2 regions of the Enterococcus faecium genome follow, and region 2 is predicted to be linked to the other one. Evidence: predicted binding sites of a transcription regulator. Region 2 holds the regulator's gene; the other holds the start of a gene.
The links. The regulator LexA, encoded in region 2, represses DNA repair genes until DNA is damaged. The targets are predictions, from matches to a motif close to CNAACANNTGTTNG.
Positions count from the first base shown of each region.

Region 1: a site for LexA is predicted at 3,180-3,193, ahead of dinB (DNA polymerase IV). Genes of this name have one in related genera too.

Region 1 covers NZ_CP118955.1:1,886,475-1,894,172, forward strand. Annotated here, with positions in the region: gene nrdD (anaerobic ribonucleoside-triphosphate reductase) at 1-1,064, shown strand, start outside; gene nrdG (anaerobic ribonucleoside-triphosphate reductase activating protein) at 1,379-1,981, shown strand; gene dinB (DNA polymerase IV) at 2,035-3,156, opposite strand; gene rsmI (16S rRNA (cytidine(1402)-2'-O)-methyltransferase) at 3,265-4,137, opposite strand; gene PYW34_RS09235 (DNA replication initiation control protein YabA) at 4,206-4,553, opposite strand; gene PYW34_RS09240 (PSP1 domain-containing protein) at 4,546-5,370, opposite strand; gene holB (DNA polymerase III subunit delta') at 5,406-6,344, opposite strand; gene PYW34_RS09250 (cyclic-di-AMP receptor) at 6,358-6,687, opposite strand; gene tmk (dTMP kinase) at 6,702-7,346, opposite strand; gene recR (recombination mediator RecR) at 7,410-7,698, opposite strand, start outside.
Region 2 covers NZ_CP118955.1:1,383,895-1,391,592, reverse strand. Annotated here, with positions in the region: gene recJ (single-stranded-DNA-specific exonuclease RecJ) at 74-2,371, shown strand; gene PYW34_RS06745 (adenine phosphoribosyltransferase) at 2,385-2,897, shown strand; gene PYW34_RS06740 (hypothetical protein) at 3,186-3,404, opposite strand; gene lexA (transcriptional repressor LexA) at 3,583-4,206, opposite strand; gene PYW34_RS06730 (DUF896 family protein) at 4,353-4,604, shown strand; gene tkt (transketolase) at 4,706-6,703, shown strand; gene PYW34_RS06720 (glucosaminidase domain-containing protein) at 6,949-7,698, shown strand, end outside.

The sequences.
Region 1 (7,698 bases), 500 kb from region 2:
CATTGGAATGTGCAACGAAAAGAATGTATCCTGATATTCTGAATTACGATAAAATCGTTGAATTAACTGGAAGTTTCAAAGTACCTATGGGCTGTCGTTCATTCTTGCAAGGGTGGAAAGACGAAAATGGTCAAGAAGTAAATGTCGGACGAATGAATTTAGGTGTTGTTACATTGAATTTGCCAAGAATCGCGATCGAATCAAAAGGAGATCAGAATAAATTCTGGCAGTTACTGTCTGACCGCTTAGAAATCATGAAAGATGCGCTTCTCTATCGTGTAGAACGTTGTAAAGAAGCCATTCCAGCAAATGCGCCAATTTTATATATGTATGGTGCTTTCGGGAAACGTCTTTCACGTACCGATTCTGTCAATGAATTATTCAAAAACCGTCGAGCTACTGTATCGTTAGGCTACATTGGATTGTATGAAGTTGCTTCAGCTTTCTTCGGTGGCGAATGGGAAACAAACCCAGAAGCAAAAGCTTTCACACTTGATATCGTCAAAGAATTAAAAGCTAATGCAGATGCATGGGGGGATGAATATGGTTATCATTTCAGTGTCTATTCAACTCCAAGTGAAAGTCTAACTGACCGTTTCTGCCGTTTGGATACAGAAAAATTCGGCATCATCGAAAATATCACAGATAAAGAATATTATACAAACAGTTTCCACTATGATGTGCGTAAAAACCCAACGCCATTTGAAAAATTGGAATTTGAGAAGGATTATCCAAAATATTGTTCAGGTGGATTCATCCACTACTGTGAATACCCTATGCTCCAACAAAATCCGAAAGCTTTAGAAGCTGTATGGGATTTTGCATATGACAAAATCGGGTATCTTGGTACGAATACGCCAATCGATCATTGCTATCAATGTGGTTTCGAAGGTGATTTCAAACCGACAGAACGAGGGTTCGAATGTCCAGAATGTGGAAATCATGATCCAAAAACATGTGATGTAGTCAAACGTACTTGTGGCTATTTAGGAAATCCGCAAGCTCGTCCGATGGTACATGGCCGCCATAAAGAAATTTCCTCACGTGTGAAACACATGAAATGAGGTTGTGAAAAAGCTGTCCTGCATCAAGTAATAAGAATAGCTAAACAAAAATAGTTCCTCATATTTTTCGTTTAGTTGGGCTTATTACTGCAGATGCAAGCTTTTGAACACCGTTTATTCAGAATAAGAGGCTATGACAAGTCTTTTTTCACCACCCTCTTTCGATGGCTTTGTATCTTTGAACGCCCTCTATCAAAATAAGAACAAGCTTTCTTGAACAATGGATTTAGGTCAGTTTGTTCTTATTTATGTGGTCGAGTAGATTTTATCTTCAATAGCTATATCTTTGAACCTTAAATGAAAGAAGTTTTTTTATGAGAAATCCAAAACCAAAAGAATGGTTAGCAAAAGACTACAGCCAAAACTATATTGCTGACTACAAACCGTTTAATTTTGTCGATGGTGAAGGTGTCCGCAACAGTCTTTACGTTAGTGGCTGCTTATTTGCCTGCGAAGGCTGCTTCAACAAAGCTGCACAAAATTTCCGATATGGCAAACCATTCACACCTGAATTAGAAGAACAAATCATCGCTGACTTGCGCAACGATTACGTGCAAGGATTAACTTTACTTGGTGGCGAACCTTTTTTGAATACAGATGTTTGTCTGCAAGTCGTACGACGTATCCGAAAAGAGTTCGGTACGACAAAAGATATCTGGTCATGGACAGGCTATACCTTTGATGAATTGCTACAAGATTCAGAAGATAAATTAGAACTCCTTTCGCAAATCGATATCCTTGTTGACGGACGCTTTGAATTAAGCAAACGTGACCTAAAACTACAATTTCGCGGAAGTAGCAACCAGCGGATCATTGACGTCCAAAAATCTTTAGAATCCAATCAAGTTGTGATTTGGGAAAAATGTACGGATGCAACAGAAACCTATGAACAAATCAAAAAGCAAGACTTGATATAAAAACAGCTTTGGGAGAGAAAACGGATTTCCGGTTTCAACTCTCAAAGCTGTTTTTATATTTCTTGATTTTCCCATAATGGAAGGACGATGTTTTCATAAGTCATCGGGTCCAGATTCGTCAAAGTAATCCCTAACAATCGGATTCCTTTTTCTACTCCCAAGATTTCCTCCCATATAAGGCTTGCTTGATAAAAGAGTGCTTCTTTTTTATAGATATATTCTGGCAATGTCACTCTTTTGGTCACAGTAGAATAGTCCGTGTACCTGACCTTCAAAACTACTGTTTTCCCATGTTTTTGGACTCTTCTCAGTGCTTCTTCTACTTTTTCAGCTAGTTGGCGCAACTGAGTCAGCACTGCTTCTTCCGTTTGCAACGGCTGCCCATAAGTATGCTCTTTTCCCACAGATTTTCGCTCTCTTGTAACGTTTACTGGAGAATCATGGATTCCTCTGACTTTACGATAAAGAGAATAGCCCATTTTTCCAAAATTTCGAATCAACATCATTTCTGTGCATTCATATAGGTCTTTTCCTGTATAAATCCCTAGCTCATGCATTCTAGGTACAGTTTTCTTCCCTACCCCATGAAATTTTTCAATTGGCAAAGCTTTTAAAAATGGCACAGCGTCTTGAGGGGCAACTACCGTGATTCCTCTAGGTTTTTGATAGTCTGATGCTAATTTGGCCAAAAACTTATTGTAACTTACTCCCGCAGAACATGTTAGCTGGACACTCTCCCAAATATCTGCTTGGATCATTCGGGCGATTTTGATGGCTGACTTGCAATTGATTTTATTTTCGGTCACATCAAGATACGCTTCATCGATACTAACTGGTTCCACAATATCTGTATAACGATAGAATACTTCCCGTACTTGTTTGGAAATATCGCTGTATTTATGATGGTCGCCAGGCTTAAAGATGGCTTGCGGACAAAGCTCATACGCTTTTTGTGCACTCATTGCTGAATGAATTCCGAATTTTCTTGCTTCATAATTTGCTGTAGTCACTACTCCACGCCCACCAGTGTCACTGGGGTGTCTGGCAATTACTAATGGATGTCCGCGAAACTCAGGATGATCTCGTTCTTCAACCGAAGCGAAAAAAGCATCCATATCAATATGAATGATTTTTCTTGATGTATCATTATGTAAAGGAAATTGCAGCTCCATCATCCTCACCTCTTATTCATTATACAAGAACATTCGTTCGCGTTCAAGAGATTTGAAAAGTTAGTAGCTGATTTCCTCATTAGTCTTTCATTATAGACAACTTATACTATCTCAGTCTAATTCATGGTACTGACGGTAGACTTCTTGTTTTTTCAGCCCATTTTTCAGCGCTACTGCTTTGATAGCAGCATTTGGTTTTTCGCCTGAAGCGATCTTTGCTTCTACTTGTTCCTTTAACGTTCCCAACTCTTCATCAACTTCCGTCACTGGCATTTCGAACAAATTCCCTTCTACAAGCAGACAACATTCACCCTTTACTGGATGTTCTTCGATATAAGCGAGTAGCTCTTCCGTACTTCCTCTAAGGTATTCTTCATGGACCTTTGTCAATTCCCGACACAAAACGACTTGGCGATTTCCAAAAATTTCTAAGAAATTCGTCAATGTAGCAGTGATCCGATAAGGTGACTCATAAAAAATCAGCGTAACTGTCTGTTCTTTTAGCTTTTTCAATGTTTCTTTCTGTTCTTTTTTCTTACGTGGAAGGAAGCCATAAAATAAAAATGGTTGAGGCACTAGCCCTGAAGCAATCAAAGCCGTCATCCCAGCTGTAGGTCCTGGGATAGAGATCACAGAAATCCCTTCTTTTATGCAGGCTAAAACTAGCTCATGTCCAGGATCGCTGATGGAAGGCATTCCTGCGTCACTGACTTGAGCAATCGTTTTTCCTTCTTTTAACAAAGCAATCAATTGAGGGACACGTTCTTTATAATTATGTTCATGTAAACTTTTTTGGGGTGTATGGATTTCAAAATGATTCAATAACTTTTGTGTATTACGCGTATCCTCACTTGCGATAAGATCGGATTCTTGCAGCATACGAACACTTCTGTAGCTCATATCTTCTAAATTTCCAATTGGCGTCGGTACAAGATATAAATCCCCATATACCGGATTTCCCTTGAAACTTTTTTGATTATACATCTGTCACAATCTCCTTAATAAAAAGACTGGAGCAGTATTTCTCCGCTCCAGTCTCCTCTTGTTATTGGTCATCGACCGCTTTCGCGATAGATCACTTCTAGACAAAACGCACAAGGCTCGTCATTGTCCCTTCTTGATCCATATAAATCGTAGCAGACATGGAATCCTTCTTCATAAATTTTTTCAAGATTCATACGAGACTTAGAAAGTTCCTGCTTCACATTTTCAGCTGGAGCTTGTGCAACTTGGTTCAATTCCCGCAGGTGTTCCCGCAGACGTTGATTTTCCATCTCCAAAGTTGTATTTTTTTCTACGATCTCATGCAAAGCATGCTTCATTTCAACAAGTTCTGTTAATGTATTTCTCAACTCTGATTCTAATTGATTCAATCCGTCGTATAATGATCTCTTATCCATTCATCTCACCTACTTGGATAAATTCTTTCAATTCATCCCATTCATATTCGACAGGATTTTCCCGTCCAGTCAGCCGAATACTAACGATACGGCTAAGCAGATTCAACCCTACGACTTTCCCTTTACCATCAGGTGTAGCAATTACTTTTCCAAAGTCAGGGAGTTCTTTTTTCGCTGTCTCGTATTCTTCGCTCTCATATTGCAGACAGCACATCAAGCGTCCGCATAAACCGGAAATTTTTGTTGGATTCAAAGATAAACTTTGATCTTTTGCCATTTTGATTGATACAGGCACGAAATCGCCTAAAAAAGAAGAACAGCATAATGGACGCCCACATGGACCAATTCCGCCTATTATCTTTGCTTCATCGCGGACACCAATTTGTCGAAGCTCAATACGAGTACGAAATACAGCGGCCAGATCTTTTACCAATTCTCTAAAGTCAATTCGCCCGTCCGCTGTGAAAGAAAAAATCAATTTATTTCGATCAAATGTGTATTCGGCTTTGACCATTTTCATTTCCAACTCACGCAACTGCACTTTTTCTTTTGCGATTTTCAATGCATCATAAGCATCTTTTTTGTTTTTTTTGTCTTTTTCTAATTCAGCTTGTGACGCTTTATGCAAGATCGGACGGATAGCTTCAGGAAGGTCATTGGGATCAATCTCTTTTTTAGGAAGGACAACAGTAGCAATATGTAAGGATTGCTGAGATTCGACTAATACCTTGTCACTATAAACATATTCAGAGTCTCCTGGTGCAAAATAATAGATATGACCTGCATCTCTATATCGGACACCTACTACTTCTACCATTTCCATCCTCCTTGATCATCATCCTTTGCGGCAAGCTAAAAAATCGTATGCAAAACGAACTGTTCCGCAACAGCCTGAAAACTGACATTGCTGCGTAGTTTCTGCTCTGCGATCAATATCCGTTCAATTATCTGGTTTATCTGTTTCACTTTGCCATATTCGCCGTTTGCTACTGCTTGACGCTGTGCTTCCTGATAATAAAACATCAAGACAGATAATCCTGTAAACTGTTGTGTTTTTTCTTTAAATGATTTTACCAATTTTTTTTGGACATAGATAAAGGCTTGAGTATCTTGCTTTTGCAAGTAAACGAACCATTGATAAATCAAGTCCTTAGCATCATTAAACCATTCATCTTGAGAGATTTCAACTGCTTTTCCTAAACTGTTTGTTAAGAAAGCCAAAAGTTTTGCTTTTTCCAATGGAATCTGCTCTTCTTGCAATCGATGGATCAGTGCTTCTTTCGAAAGTTCTTGAAAATGCAGAACTTGACAACGAGATTGAATAGTAGGGAGAATTCTTCCTACTGCATCTGTTTCTAACACCGCTAAAAAATCTCCAGGGGGCTCTTCCAAGAATTTCAACAAACTGTTTGCCGCACTGCTATTCATTTTTTCAGCTTCTTTGATCAAAAAAACTTTTTTTCTTGATTCGTAACCGCTGCGACTGAATTCCGTCTGCAAACGTCTGATCTGATCGACTTTGATGGTTTGTCCTTCCGGTTCAATAACCAAAACATCTGGATGTTCTTTCTTTTCGATCCGCTGACAATTGTTGCATTTTCCACAAGGCAGATTGTCTTTCATTTGGGTACAGAACAGGTGCTGTGCAAGCCATATACCTACTTCATGTTTTCCTGTTCCTTTCTCCCCTTCAAAAAGATAAGCATGAGCGATACGCCCATGCTCAAAACTCCGTTGAAGCTGCTGATACACGATCGGTTGCATTTGAGCCAAGTTTATTTCTTGATTCATAGCTCAGCTCCTCCTAAAATTGATGGAATCCTTCAACAGGTAAGACGAAGACTGTGGCACCGCCTACTTCTACTTCTACTGGATAAGGGACGCCCCCATCCATCGAAATATCCAGTGTAACAGGTGTAGATACAAATTGCTTTCTTGATTCACACGTTTTTTTGATGATTTCCAATGCTTCTTCTACACGGTCATCTTCAATACCCACGATAAACGTACTGTTTCCAGCCTTAAGGAAGCCGCCTGTCGATGATAGTTTTGTGGCACGGATATTTGCATCAATCAATTCATTTGATAAACGGTTGCTGTCTTTGTCTTGGATAATCGCTAAAATAATTTTCATAAACGTTCACCTTCCTAGTTTTCAAAAAATTGCGGATACTGTTCAATAATTGTATGATAACTTGTTTGCAGCACTTCTTCAAAGCTTTTTCTTGCATCAACTTTGTGGATTCTTTCCGGATTCTCTTCTGCCAGCTTTAAGTAAGCATGACGTACACGCTGGTGGAATTCCAAACCTTCCGAATCTAAACGGTCGATTTGATTTTGTCTGTTTTTCTTGATTCTTCTTAATCCGGTGTCTGAATCTACGTCAAGATAAAGGGTAAAATCCGGCGTAGTACCTTCTGTAGCAAACTCATTCAACCGAGCAATCTCGGTAACGCCGATGCGTCGGCCTGCACCTTGATAAGCAAGAGAACTGTCGACAAATCTATCGCATAAAACGATTTTCCCTTTTGCCAGAGCAGGCAGAACCTTTTCGACTAGATGTTGTCTTCTTGCTGCTGCATAAAGCAGTGCTTCCGTACGTTCATCCATCCGATCATTTTTTGGATCAAGGATCACTGCTCGGATCTCTTCAGCAATCGGAATGCCTCCTGGTTCTCTTGTTTGAATGATTTCTGTTTTTGCTACTTCTTTCAAAAGAGGGTAAAGTTCATTCAAGATGCTGGTTTTTCCTGCACCATCAGGCCCCTCGATTGTAATAAATAGTCCGTTCACATTGTTGCCCCCATCTCTTGTGCTGCTTTTATATTGTATCTGAAAAAACACTTAATTAGAAATTTATAACTCACGTCTTCCTTCGACAGCTTTCAATAAAGTAACTTCATCTGCATACTCGATATCAGAGCCTACAGACAGACCATGTGCTAGACGAGTCACTTTGATACCTGCAGGTTTGATCAGACGTGAGAGATACATAGCTGTTGCTTCTCCCTCTGTTGTTGCATTTGTTGCGATAATCACTTCTTTTACATCTGCATCATGCAGCCGCTGCAACAGAGAAGAAATATTGATGTCTTCTGGACCTGTCCCTTCCATCGGTGATAACACACCATGGAGAACATGATAA
Region 2 (7,698 bases):
CTGTTTTTATTCTTTCTTTCTGCTTTTTTTTGCTGATTTCCTTTGCTATAATAACTAAGTTAGGAGTGAGAAAGTGAGACAAGCAAATTTTGATTGGAAGTTAAGCGAGACAGAGCCTTCTGAATCCTTTCTCCAAATGATCCGTGAACTGAAATTATCTCCATTTGTCGGTAAGTTACTGTGGCAAAGAGGTTACCATGAGGAAAAGGATATCAACCGATTTTTACATCCAAAGGAACAAGAATTACATGATCCGTATCTGATGCACGATATGGATAAAGCAATCAGCCGAATCCAAGAAGCTGTAATCAGTGGAGAAAAAATCCTCGTTTACGGTGATTATGACGCAGATGGGATCACCAGTGCAACGGTAATGAAAGAAACACTGGAATTACTTGGTGCAGAAGTAGAAGTATTCCTGCCAAATCGATTTGAGCATGGGTATGGACCAAACCAATCGGTATACCAAGAAAAGATCGAAGAAGGAATCCAGTTGATCATCACTGTTGATAACGGGGTAGCAGGAAATGATGCGGTAGCATACGCTCAGCAAGCTGGTGTAGACGTGATCATTACAGATCATCACGAACTACCTGAGAATTTACCAGACGCTTATGCGATTGTTCACCCTCGTCATCCAGCGGGGCACTATCCATTTCCAGATTTGGCAGGAGTCGGAGTAGCATTCAAAGTAGCTTCTGCATTATTGGAAGAACCGCCTGTAGAATTTTTGGATTTAGTAGCGATAGGAACGATCGCCGATTTAGTTTCATTGACTGATGAGAATCGAATCCTTGTTTCATTAGGAATCGATGCCATTCATCATTCAGAACGGATAGGACTTCAGGCACTATTTGAAGAAAGCGGCGTAAAAATGAGGGACGCAGACGAAACAACGATCGGTTTTTCGATTGCTCCCAGACTAAATGCAATCGGTCGGATGGGCGATCCACGTCCTGCCGTCTCGTTACTTGCGACGTTTGATGAAGAGGAAGCATCCGTTCAAGCAAAAAAATTGAATGAGATCAATGAAGAAAGAAAAGCAATCGTAGAGCAGATAACACAAGAAGCATTAGCGATGGTCAATAAGGAGAATCATATCCATCTATTGGTAAACCGAGGATGGCATGAAGGCGTTTTGGGCATTGTTGCTGGGAAAATAATGAATGAAACGGGTAAACCAACGCTTGTCCTTACTTTAAAAGAAGATGGATCAGCTAAAGGATCTGGACGTAGTATTGAAGCCTTGAATCTTTTTGAAATGCTTGACCAGATGCGAGATTTATTTACTTACTTCGGAGGACATCATGCAGCAGTCGGTTTAACGATGCCAAGTGAAAATGTCACTATACTACAGGAGAAGATGAACCAATATATAGTCGATCATCAAATTGACTTGATGAGAGGGCCTGAGTTGAGAATTGATGAAGTATTGCTGCCAAATGAAGTAACAGTAGAGCGAATTGATGAGCTGAAACTATTGGCGCCATTTGGTACGGATAATCCTTTGCCTCAGTTTTTATTTCGACAAGTCCAAGCAGAAAATATCAAAAGAATCGGAGCAAACCAACAGCATCTGAAATTTGTCCTTTCCGATGCATCGAGTCAGCTTGATGCGGTCGCTTTTGGTTTTGGTACTCAAGAAGAAGAACTGCTGAATAATCAGGTAGATGTGGTAGGAAAGCTTTCGATCAATGAATGGAACGGGCGTAAGAAACCGCAGCTGATGGTATCTGATTTTTCTGTGGGTGGTCTGCAAGTATTTGATTGGCGGGCAAAACGTTTCCGTGAACAGAGCCGAAGGTCGGAAGGTAGCCTTTATTTAGCATTTGATTCTTCGACGTTGAAATTCGTGCCTGAGATTATCCAGGAAGCTGCGATTGTTTTCGAAGGACTAGATTCTGTAAAGGCAATAATTGAAAAAAGAAAACCGAACTCTCTAGTTGTTATGGATTGTCCAGATGATTTAGCGGATCTGAAAGAAGTTTTTCGGTCTTATTCATTCAATCGTGTTTATCTGATGGGGATTTCACCTGATGAGGCCTATTTGAATGGGGTAGGCACAAGAGAACAGTACGCAAAATTGTTTAAATTGATCCATTCTCAAGAACGAATTGATATACGTCATAAAATAAAAGCAATAGCTCAATATTTGCGTATCCCTGAAAAATTATTAATTTTTATGATACAGGTGTTTTTTGAATTGAAATTTGTTACAATAGAGAACGGTGTTTTACAAAAAGTCGCTAGCCCAGAAAGTCATCCTTTGACTGAGAGCAGATTATACCAGCGGCGGCTCAATAAAATCAAAGTTGAGGAATTTTTGCTTTTGAGCGATATTCCTACCATAAAGAAATGGTTAACAACCTAGGAGGAAACAAAGAGTGGATTTAAAAGATTATATTGCCAGTATTCCCGACTATCCGTCAAAAGGAATTGTGTTTCGAGATATTTCCCCACTGATGGCAGATGGTGACGCTTATCGGGAAGCTACTAAACAAATCGTAAATTATGCAAAAGAAAAACGAATTGATATGGTAGTTGGGCCAGAAGCCCGTGGATTCATCGTAGGATGTCCTGTTGCTTATGAGTTAGGAGTCGGTTTTGCCCCAGTCCGCAAAAAAGGGAAGTTACCTCGAGAAACCATCGAAGTGACTTATGGATTAGAATATGGAACAGATACATTGACATTGCATAAGGATGCCATTAAACCAGGTCAACGTGTGCTGATTTGTGACGATTTGCTAGCTACTGGAGGAACAATCAAAGCGACGATCGAACTGATCGAACAATTAGGCGGTGTAGTCGTAGGCTGCGCATTTTTGATCGAATTGATGGATCTCCATGGACGCGACAAAATCAAAGGATATGACATCATTACATTAATGGAATATTAAGCAGAAAAAAGAAGCTATTCTTGATGTTATTCTTAAAGAAGCGATTTTAAAGCGACCCTCAAAAGTCAGATTCTCTATCTGACTTTTGAGGGTCGCTATTTTTTTATAAATGGAAACAAGCAAAGACCAGTAGAAGTTTAAAAAATCACTTTTTCCGCAATTTGACTTAATACCGAAAAAATGGCTTTAGAACACCGTTTATTCGAAAAAAGGATGTGACCGATTTTTTGTCACACCCCCGTAAAAGTTTAACTTCTTGTCTTTTGAATAATTAGCAGTCAATCCTTATTATGATTGCCTGGATCTGTAGTAGGGCTCATGATAGAAATGATCTTCATGAATTCTGCGCCGCTCAGATTGACGGTACTTCTTTTCATCCCACAACATGAACCACAAAGTAAATAACGGAACAAACACAAGTAAAGCTGGACGTATGCCGAAATTACCAATAATAATACCTAAAAACAAAACAGTTAATACTAAGCCAAGACGTCTCATTGATTTCATGAATTCTCACCTCGTTAATTTATGCGAACAATTGTTCGTATATTTAGTATACGAATATTTGTTCGGTTTGTAAAGAGGGAAGTGATAAAAATTTGAAAGAAGAAGAACCCGGGCGAAAAAAGAGTTTGAGACCATCGTCTCAAACTCTTTTTAAAAAGTTTTCTTTTATTAGTAGCAATTAATAGATATGACTACGATAAAGTCCTACTACTCGTCCTAATATAGATACTTGATCTAAGATGATTGGTTCGAGCAAGTCGTTTTCAGGCTGCAGACGGAAAAAGTTTTTTTCTTTATAGAATCGTTTGCAAGTCGCTTCGTCCTCGGCAGTCATTGCAATGACAATATCGCCATTTTGAGCAGTTTCTTGCTTCCGAACGATCACGTTGTCACCATCCAAGATCCCAGCATTGATCATACTATCTCCACGAATTGTCAGCATAAAGAGACTGCCTTCTTCGGAAGAAAGATTAGGAGGGATTGGAAAGAAGTCTGAAGCATCCTCTACTGCTAAAATGGGTTCTCCAGCTGTTACGACGCCAAGTACTGGAATAGTTGTTGGACGAATCCCAATCTTTTCTAAACCTTGTTTTGTCAACTCGATTGCACGAGGTTTCGTCGGATCTCTTTGGATAAACCCTTTTTTTTCAAGCCGTGCAAGATGACCGTGAACAGTAGAAGTAGAAGAAAGCTGAACAGCTTCCCCGATTTCACGGACAGTTGGCGGGTATCCTTTTTGGGTTACTTGTTCATGGATATATCGTAAGACTTCGATTTGTCTTGATTCAGTTTGTCGGGCCACAAGGTACACCTTCTTTCACTTGATAAATAGATAGTACCATATAAAAAGCGCTAAATCAAACGAATGTTCGTATTTTATTTAGTTTATCTAGTTGTTTTTTTTTCAGTTTTTATATAATATGAAGGAGAGTAAAAGGAGGGCTGAGCATGCTGTCACCTGAAAAAATAGAGCGGATCAATGAACTTGCACGTAAAAAGAAGGAAAATGGTCTCTCAAAAGCCGAAGAACAAGAACAAATCAACTTACGCAAAGAGTATTTGGAAGCTTTTCGTTCCGGTATGCGTCATCATATCGAAGGAATGAAAGTCGTCGATCCTGAGGGCAATGACGTGACCCCGGAAAAATTAAAAGAAATCCAAAAGAAAAAAGGCTTACACAACCGAAATGACAACTTTTAGTAAAAAATACTGAAAAAGATTGCTTTTTCGTGTGACATCTTATAGAATGAAAGTGTAAGAAATAAAGGTAAAAAAAACCTAAATTAATAGGAGGGGTTATTTTGTTTGACAAAATTGACCAACTTGGCGTTAACACAATTCGTACATTAAGTATTGAAGCAGTCCAAAAAGCAAACTCAGGACATCCTGGATTGCCGATGGGCGCAGCACCTATGGCATATGCGTTATGGACAAAACACCTGAAAGTAAATCCAACGACATCAAAAAACTGGGCTGACCGCGACCGTTTCGTTCTTTCGGCAGGACATGGGTCAGCAATGTTGTATAGCTTGCTTCATTTAGCTGGCTATCAAGTGACAATCGATGATTTGAAACAATTCCGTCAATGGGATTCTAAAACACCAGGACATCCTGAAGTACATCATACAGATGGTGTAGAAGCCACTACAGGGCCATTAGGACAAGGGATTGCAATGGCTGTCGGTATGGCAATGGCAGAAGCGCACCTTGCAGCAACGTATAACAAAGAAAACTTTAATGTGATGGATCACTATACGTATGCAATATGCGGTGACGGAGACTTGATGGAAGGGGTATCTCAAGAAGCAAGTTCGATGGCAGGTCATATGAAACTAGGGAAATTGATCGTTTTATACGATTCAAACGATATTTCACTAGACGGTCCAACTTCAAAAGCTTTCACAGAAAACGTTGGTGCTCGCTATGAAGCATATGGCTGGCAACATATCTTAGTGAAAGACGGAAATGACCTAGAAGCAATCTCTAAAGCGATTGAAGAAGCAAAAGCTGAAACAGACAAACCAACATTGATCGAAGTAAAAACAGTCATCGGCTATGGTGCTCCTAAAGAAGGAACATCTGCTGTTCATGGTGCTCCTCTTGGTGAAGATGGCATCAAGATGGCTAAAGAAGTTTATGGTTGGGAGTATCCAGATTTCACTGTTCCAGAAGAAGTAGCTGCCCGCTTCCATCAAACGATGATAGAAGAAGGACAAAAAGCTGAAGATGCATGGAATGAAATGTTTGCCAATTATAAAAAAGCTTATCCTGAATTAGCACAACAATTTGAAGATGCTTTTGATGGCAAACTACCAGAAAACTGGGATGCAGAATTGCCAACTTATGAAGTTGGAAGCAGTCAAGCAAGCCGTGTTTCAAGTAAAGAAGTCATCCAAGAATTATCGAAAGCTATACCAAGCTTCTGGGGTGGTTCAGCGGACTTGTCAGGTTCCAATAATACAATGGTGGCTGCAGATAAAGATTTCACTCCTGAACATTATGAAGGACGCAACATCTGGTTCGGTGTCCGCGAATTTGCAATGGCTTCGGCTATGAATGGTATCCAACTTCATGGCGGAACTCGTATCTACGGTGGAACATTCTTTGTCTTTGTCGATTATCTAAGACCAGCAGTTCGTTTAGCAGCAATCCAACATACTCCTGTTGTTTACGTCTTAACACATGACTCGGTTGCTGTCGGAGAAGACGGACCAACGCACGAACCGATTGAACAACTAGCATCTGTTCGCTGCATGCCTGGTGTTCAAGTGATTCGTCCGGCAGACGGAAATGAAACACGTGCTGCTTGGAAAGTAGCGATGGAGACAACAGATGCGCCTACTATCCTTGTATTGAGTCGTCAAAACCTTCCAGTATTGCCTTCTACAAAAGAAGTAGCAGATGAAATGGTGAAAAAAGGCGCGTATGTTCTTTCTCCATCACAAGGAGAAACACCAGAAGGTATTTTGATTGCAACAGGTTCTGAAGTTGATTTGGCTGTGAAAGCTCAAAAAGAATTGGCTGAAAAAGGCAAAGATGTTTCTGTTGTTTCTATGCCAAGCTTTGACCTCTTTGAAAAACAATCTTCTGAATATAAAGAAAGTGTACTTCCTAAATCAGTGAAGAAACGTGTGGCTATCGAAGCTGCTGCATCATTTGGTTGGGAACGCTACGTAGGAACAGAGGGCGCAACGATTACAATCGATCATTTCGGTGCATCTGCCCCTGGCACTAAAATTTTAGAAGAATTTGGATTTACAGTAGAAAATGTCGTGAATACGTACAATCAACTATCATAGATCCAAGCAATTGTTTGACTGATAAGAACAGCTGTCTGCAAGTTGGAGACAGCTGTTCTTTATGTGTTAGAAGAATAAATCAATATTACTTTTCGTTTTCGGCTATGTTACATTTAAATGACAAAACAAAGAATTCTTCGGATTAGTTTGTGTTTCTTGAGAATTAAAAGTATAATTTAATTAATTAAGTTTGTTTTAAGAAGAGAACTTTTTATTAAGTTTTTTTATTTTGAGGAGGAATTTGAATGCAAGAGCTGAAGACCCGCAGTGCCCGGCACCATAGACCTAAAAGAAAAATGGTGATCAATAAAAAAGCGATTGCTCCTTTAATTGGAACGAGTCTTTTAGTTGGGCCGATGATGGTTACAGCGGTACCGCAACATGTTCATGCAGATGAACAAGGATCTCAAACAGTCGCTGATCCTCAAGCGTTTATCGATCAAATCGGCTGGTCTGCGTCAGAAGTTGCTGCAAGTAATGACTTGTATGCTTCAGTCATGATCGCTCAAGCGTTGTTGGAAAGTGCATATGGCACTTCCGGATTAGCTAGTGCGCCAAATTATAATCTATTCGGTGTGAAAGGAAGCTATAACGGACAGGTCGTTTATATGGCAACCAAAGAATATGTAAACGGACAATGGGTAACGATGAATGAGCCATTCCGAAAATATTCTTCTTATTGGGAATCCTTCCAAGACCATGCGAATGTTCTTCGTTCAACCAGTTTTTCCACGGGCGATTATCATTATGCTGGCGTGTGGAAAAGCAATACAACAAGTTTTTATGATGCAACAGCGTACTTGACAGGTCGTTATGCTACCGATCCAAATTATGGGGCCAAATTGAACTCATTGATTAATACTTATAATTTAACCCGTTTTGATACGCCATCAACAGGTTCGGCTACAACAACCACAAGTACAACAACAACGACTACTACGACGACTTCAACGTCATCATCTTCAACAACAGATGTAAATACAAATAATGGTCAG